One region of the Streptomyces sp. Ag109_G2-15 genome, then DNA from elsewhere that is predicted to be linked to it. Evidence: riboswitches for the same ligand, from Rfam matches in the RefSeq annotation. Region 1 holds a riboswitch; the other holds the start of a gene.
The links. Region 1 has a riboswitch for glycine ahead of gcvP (aminomethyl-transferring glycine dehydrogenase). Riboswitches for the same ligand answer to the same signal wherever they lie in the genome.
Positions count from the first base shown of each region.

Region 2: linked by a shared signal. The riboswitch ahead of gcvT (glycine cleavage system aminomethyltransferase GcvT) and the one ahead of gcvP (aminomethyl-transferring glycine dehydrogenase) in region 1 are both predicted to bind glycine.

Region 1 covers NZ_OCNI01000001.1:6,234,809-6,238,207, reverse strand. Annotated here, with positions in the region: gene gcvP (aminomethyl-transferring glycine dehydrogenase) at 1-1,447, opposite strand, end outside; glycine riboswitch at 1,622-1,716, opposite strand; gene CRP49_RS28165 (PRC-barrel domain-containing protein) at 1,836-2,210, shown strand; gene CRP49_RS28160 (DNA polymerase IV) at 2,129-3,399, opposite strand, start outside.
Region 2 covers NZ_OCNI01000001.1:1,161,654-1,165,052, reverse strand. Annotated here, with positions in the region: gene gcvH (glycine cleavage system protein GcvH) at 3-380, opposite strand; gene gcvT (glycine cleavage system aminomethyltransferase GcvT) at 497-1,615, opposite strand; glycine riboswitch at 1,767-1,867, opposite strand; gene CRP49_RS04845 (AAA family ATPase) at 2,046-2,711, shown strand; gene CRP49_RS04840 (enhanced serine sensitivity protein SseB) at 2,785-3,399, shown strand, end outside.

The DNA of each region.
Region 1 (3,399 bases):
GCGCGTGGAAGACCGGGTGGGTCAGGAAGTCGTCGGTGCGCAGCAGCGCCTGGGGCAGGGTGTCCGCGGCCGTCACGTCCAGCGCCTCGATGTCGCCCTCGACACCGAAGGCGGACCAGACGGCGGCCAGCTGGGCGCGGTTGGTGGTCTCGTCGCAGGCGAGGGCGACGTGGTCGGCGTCGACCAGACGCAGGTTGACCCCGTTCTCCCGGGCGGCGGCGACCACCTCGGCAGCCTTGCCGGGCACCCGCGCGGTGAGGGTGTCGAAGTAGGCGCCGTGGACGATCTCGACCCCGCCGGCCTTCAGGCCCTCGGCGAGGAGCGTGGCGTAGCGGTGGGTGCGGTGGGCGATGGCCCGCAGGCCCTCGGGGCCGTGGTAGACGGCGTACATACCGGCCATCACGGCGAGCAGCACCTGCGCGGTACAGATGTTACTGGTGGCCTTCTCGCGGCGGATGTGCTGCTCGCGGGTCTGCAGCGCGAGACGGTAGGCCTTGTTCCCGTCGGCGTCGACGGAGACGCCGACCAGACGGCCGGGCAGGCTGCGCGCGAACTTCTCGTGCACCGCCATGTAGCCCGCGTGCGGCCCGCCGAAGCCCATCGGCACACCGAAGCGCTGGGTCGTGCCGACGGCGATGTCCGCGCCCAGCTCACCCGGCGAGGTCAGCAGGGTGAGGGCCAGCAGGTCGGCGGAGACGGTGACGAGGGCGCCCAGCTCGTGCGCCTGGTCGATGACCGGCTTGATGTCGCGTACGGCACCGGAGGCGCCCGGGTACTGGATCAGCACGCCGTTGATCTCGCGCGCGGCGATGTCGGCCGGGATGCCCTCGCTGAGGTCGGCGACGACGACCTCGACACCGGTCGGCTCGGCGCGCGTCTCGATGACCGCGATGGTCTGCGGCAGCGCGTCCGCGTCGATCAGGAACAGGCCCTTCTTGTTCTTGCCCATACGCCGGGACAGCGCCATCGCCTCGGCGGCCGCGGTGCCCTCGTCGAGCAGCGAGGCGCCGGAGGTGGGCAGCCCGGTCAGCTCGGCGACCATGGTCTGGAAGTTCAGCAGGGCCTCGAGCCGCCCCTGGGAGATCTCCGGCTGGTACGGCGTGTAGGCCGTGTACCAGGCCGGGTTCTCCATGACGTTGCGCAGGATGACCGGCGGGGTGAAGGTGCCGTAGTAGCCGAGCCCGATCATGGATCCGAGGACCTGGTTGCGGTCGGCGAGCGAGCGCAGCTCGGCGAGCACCTCGGCCTCGGTGCGGGCGCCCGGCAGGTCCAGGGCGTCGGCGTTCTTGATCACATCCGGGACCGCGGCGGCGGTCAGCTCGTCGAGGGAGCCGTAGCCGATGTGCGCGAGCATCTTGGCCCGCGCCTCCTGGTCGGGCCCGATGTGGCGCTGCTCGAAGGGGATGCCCGCTTCGAGCTCGGAGAGCGGAATGCGATGGGCGGTCATTGCGGAGGCCTCCTGGTCTGACGCGACCTTCGAGGGGCACCACGGCATGGTTGCCCCGACGGCCTCCCCCTCTGTCATCTCAACCTGAGAGCTTCACCGGGCACCTGAGGGTCCCGGCTTTCACCGTCGGTGAGGGCGGGAGCCGTCGACACCCGCCCTGCTTTCCAGAGTGACCTCGTCCGTGCGGTACGTGAGCCTGAGAGATTCCGGGGAGGATTTGCTCCTTCGGCGCCTCCGAGGTGGTCGGAGGACTCTCCCGCACGGGGTCAGCAGCCGCTGTCAGCCTACCAGCGAGGTCAACGCCTGAGCTTTCGAGTGGCCGCCTCCCTGAATGTGCTCTTTTGTAGTGCTTACGGATGAGTTGCGACCAAGTGGAGGGAGAGGGACCGTGCAGACCGACATCGATCCGCGCAACCTGATCGGCCGCAAGGCGTTCGACCGCAATGGCACCAAGATCGGCACCATCGACGAGGTGTACCTCGACGACGCCACGGGCGTGCCGGAGTGGGCGGCCATACGCACCGGCCTGTTCTCCCGGGACGCCTTCGTCCCGCTGGAGCCCAGCGAACTGGTGGAAGGCGCCCTCCGGGTCCCCTTCGACCGCGCCCTCATCAAGGACGCCCCCGACTTCGGCGTGGGCCGCCACCTCTCCCCCGAACAGGAACTCCAGCTCTACCACCACTACGGCCTCGACACGGCCGCCCCGCCTCCCTCGGTCCCGGACCACGACTTCGGCAAGCTGGCGGGTTCGGAGGAGGCCTGATCGGTTCCCTCAACCAACGGCAACGGCTCAGCCGGCTCCAGCGCAGGATCGTCGACGAAAAACGTCCGCACCCGCCCCGGCTCGGACTGCGGCGTCTCGAAACGCACGGTGACCCGCCCCAGCCCGCTGCCCTGCACCCACCCGTGCCCGTACTCGGCATGCCGGACGTCATGCCCGGCATGCCAGTGCCGCTCGGCGGGCTCCGGCTCCTCCTCGACCATCGGCGCCGCCTCCTCCGGCTCAGCGGGCCGCAGGCCCCCCGCCGCCTGAGCGAACAGGTCCTCCTGGGTGTAGTCGGCGAGCCCCGAGACGCCCACGCCCAGCAGCCGTACCCCGCCCGTGGTGTCCACGGACTCCAGCAGCCGCGCGGCCGCCTCCCGTATCACCGCCGGATCGTCGGTGGGGCCTCGGAGCGTCTCGGAGCGGGTCAGCGTCGAGAAGTCGTACCGCCGCACCTTCAGCACGATCGTCCGCCCGGACAGCCCGGCCCCGCGCAGCCGCCGCACACACCGGTCCGCGAGCCGCTGCACCTCCAGACCGACCCGCAGCCGGTCATGGATGTCCACGTCGTAGGTGTCCTCGACCGACACCGACTTGGCCTCCCGCTCGGCCACCACGGGCCGGTCGTCGTGCGCCAGCGCCATGGCGTGCAGCGCGTGCCCGTGCGCCTTGCCGAGCAGCCGTACGAGTTCGTCCTCACCCGCCTCGGCCAGTTCCTCGACGGTGGTGATCCCGGCCCGCCGCAGATGGTCCCCGGTCGCCGGCCCGACCCCGGGCAGGGTCCGCACCGACATGGGGCCCAGCAGCGCCCGCTCGGTCCCGGGCTCGATGAGCACGAGTCCGTCGGGCTTGGCCTGCTCCGAGGCGATCTTCGCGAGCATCTTGGAGGCGGCAAGACCCACCGACCCGGTCAGCCCCGTGACCGCCCGGATGTCCGCGCGCAGCTTCGCCCCGGCCAGCCGCGCCGACGCCTCGTCCCAGGCGGCTCCCGCTGCCTCCAGGTCCACGAACGCCTCGTCCAGGCTCAGGGGCTCCACCAGCGGCGACAGCGCCCGCAGCAACGCCATCACCTGCTCGCTGACCGACCGGTAGAGGGCGAAGCGCGGCACCAGGTACGCGGCGTTCGGCGCCAGCCGGCGCGCCTGGGCCATCGGCATCGCGGAGTGGACCCCGAAGACCCGTGCCTCGT
Region 2 (3,399 bases), 5.1 Mb from region 1:
CCTCAGCCGGCGGTGAAGGCGGTGTACTCGTCGGCGGAGAGCAGGTCGGCCGGCTCGTCCGTGATGCGTACCTTGAACAGCCAGCCGCCCTCGAAGGGGGCCGAGTTCACCAGCGACGGGTCGTCGACGACGTCCTGGTTGACGGCGGTGATCTCACCGGTCACGGGGGCGTACAGGTCGCTGACCGACTTGGTCGACTCCAGTTCGCCGCAGGACTCGCCCGCGGTCACCGTGTCACCGACCTCCGGGAGCTGGACGAAGACGACATCGCCGAGCGCGTTGGCCGCGTGCTCCGTGATGCCGACCGTCGAGACGCCGTCCTCGGCGCCCGACAGCCACTCGTGCTCCTTGCTGTAGCGCAGCTGCTGGGGGTTGCTCATGGCCTGAATTCTCCTGTACGCGCGGGAGTGCTGATGAATGGGGGACTACTGGAACTGCTGGTGAGCAGGGGAAGTGTGCGCAGGGTCACGTTCTCGGTACGGACCGCGCCCAGTGTCTACTTCTGGCGCTTGTAGAACGGCAGCGCCACGACCTCGTACGGCTCGTGGCTCCCCCGGATGTCCACACCGACGCCCTCGGCGCCCGGCGCCGCGTGCGCCGCGTCGACGTACGCCATGGCGATCGGCTTGCCCAGGGTGGGGGAGGGGGCGCCGGAGGTGACCTCGCCGATCACCTCGCCGCCCGCGACGACGGCGTACCCGGCGCGCGGCACCCGGCGGCCCTCGGCGATCAGACCGACGAGCACCCGCGGCGGGTTCTCCTCGGCCTTGGCGGCGGCGTCGGTGAGCGCCTCGCGGCCCACGAAGTCGCCCTCCTTCTCGAACTTCACCACCCGGCCGAGCCCGGCGTCGAACGGCGTCAGGGACGTGCTCAGCTCGTGCCCGTACAGCGGCATGCCCGCCTCCAGGCGCAGGGTGTCCCGGCAGGACAGGCCGCAGGGCACCAGGCCGACGCCCTCGCCGGCCTTGGTCAGCGCCTGCCACAGCTCCACGGCGTGCTCGGGCTTCACGAACAGCTCGAAGCCGTCCTCGCCGGTGTAGCCGGTGCGGGCGATCAGGGCGGGGACACCGGCGACCGTGCCGGGCAGACCCGCGTAGTACTTCAGGCCGTCCAGGTCGGCGTCCGTGAGGGACTTGAGGATGCCGGGGGACTCCGGGCCCTGGACCGCGATCAGCGCGTACGCGTCACGGTCGTCGCGCACCTCGGCGTCGAAGCCGGCGGCGCGCTCGGTCAGCGCGTCCAGCACCACCTGGGCGTTGGAGGCGTTGGCCACGACCATGTACTCGGCTTCGGCGAGGCGGTAGACGATCAGGTCGTCCAGGATGCCGCCGTCGGCCTGGCAGATCATGGTGTAGCGGGCGCGGCCGACGCCGACGGAGGCGATGTTGCCGACCAGGGCGAAGTTCAGGAGGGCGGCCGCCTCGGGGCCGGTCACGGTGATCTCGCCCATGTGGGAGAGGTCGAAGAGGCCGGCCTTCGTGCGCACCGCGACGTGCTCGTCGCGCTCGGAGCCGTAGCGCAGGGGCATGTCCCAGCCGGCGAAGTCGGTCATCGTCGCACCGAGCGAGCGATGGAGTGCGTCCAGCGCGGTGTGACGGAGTTCGGTACTGCTCATCGGGCGGTCGTCTCCCAGGGCATGACGGGCGAGGTCGTTCCTCCCCATCTGTCATCGGAACCTGAGAGGTTCGCCGAGACCGCCACAGGGACGATCACGGCTTGCACCTTGGGTGGAGCCACTGACACAGCGGCCCGCTTTTCAGATGTGCCTCGCCCGCGCGGTAACGGGGCCTGAGAGATTCAAGGGAGGGACTTGCTCCTTCGGCGCCCCAGCGAAGGCTGCTGCTGGGGACTCTCCCGCGCGGATTCAAACGGCCGGTATGCAGTTGGCGGGCACATCATTGCACGCCGCACCCTCACCCGTCAGGGCCGCATCTGTAACCGACCTGTGGCAGTACGCGCACCGAACCACTGGACACGGCGCATTACCTTCTCTTTACATTCGATGGGCAAGAGATGACTGAGGCCCACAGGGGAGGACGATCACGGTGAACAGGACCACTGCCTACGCCGCCACCGGCATCGCGGTGCCGAAGCAGCCCTCCGCCCCGGCCCGCGAGCGCTGCGCCGACCGCCCGGCCCCGGTCGTGCGCGACCTGCGCGAGCGCGGCGGGCGCAGTCCGCGCGCCCTGCTCTTCGGGCCCGCCGACCTGGTGGTGATCACCGGCCTGCCCGGCAGCGGCAAGTCCACCCTGATGCGGCGCGCGGTCCCCGGTCACCGCATCGACTCCCAGGACACCCGCGACCGCTGGGACGCCCGCGCGCCCCGCTTCCTCCCCTACGCGCTCTACCGCCCCCTGGTCCGCCTCGCCCACTACGCCGGACTGCGCCGCGCCCTGCGCACCGGCGAGGGAGTCGTCGTGCACGACTGCGGCACCCAGCCCTGGGTGCGTGCCTGGCTCACCCGCGAGGCCCGCCGCCGCGGCGGCACCCTGCACCTGCTCCTCCTCGACGTCACCCCCGGCACCGCCCGCGAGGGCCAGCGCGAGCGCGGCCGCGGCGTGTCCCGGTACGCCTTCGGCCGCCACCGCCGTACGACCGCCCGGCTGCTGCGCGCGGTGGAGCACGGCGAGCTGCCCGCCGGCTGCGGCTCGGCGGTGCTGCTGGACCGGGACGCGGCGGACGTCCTGCACCGCATAGCCTTCTCGGGCTGATCGGCCCGGCCACTGTCACAGGCACCCGCTAGCCTTCTGATCCACAGCATGGTTCCCAGCAGGCGGTAGGCAGATGGACTTCCCGGCGGACATTCCCGCGGACTTCCCGGCACAGGCGCACCCCCACCCGCACGGCGGTTGGCCCGGCAACGAGCTGGAGGAGGTGCTCTCGGCCTCCCTCGGCATACCCTCCGCGGGCGGCCGGATCATCGAGGTGCTGGGCCGGAGCTTCTTCTGGATCCCGCTGCCGAGCGGCGGCGGCCCGCAGAGCGGTCCGCTGGACCTGCCCACGATGGACATCGAGGGCCAGGTGTACGTCCCGGTCTTCAGCTCCGAGGAACAGCTCCACCAGGCGACCGGCTCCCATATGTCGTACACCATCGCCCCGGCGGTGGAGTTCGCCCGCGGCCTGCCCCCGCAGGTCGGCATCGCCGTCAACCCGGGCGGCGTGGTCGGCATACCGCTCCCGCCCGAGGCGGTGGCCGACCTGTGCCGCGCGGGCCGCACCCCGCTGGACGGCCCCAACTCCGGCGGCCGGGTCCGCCTCTTCGAGCCCGACTGGCAGGACGACCCGGTCGACTTCCTGGCCGCCGCCTCCGCCGAGTTCGCCGCGACCGGCGTGGTCCTCACCGCCCGCCGCTGCCTCGCCGCCATAGAGACGGCCGACCCCGTGATGTTCGTCGGCGTG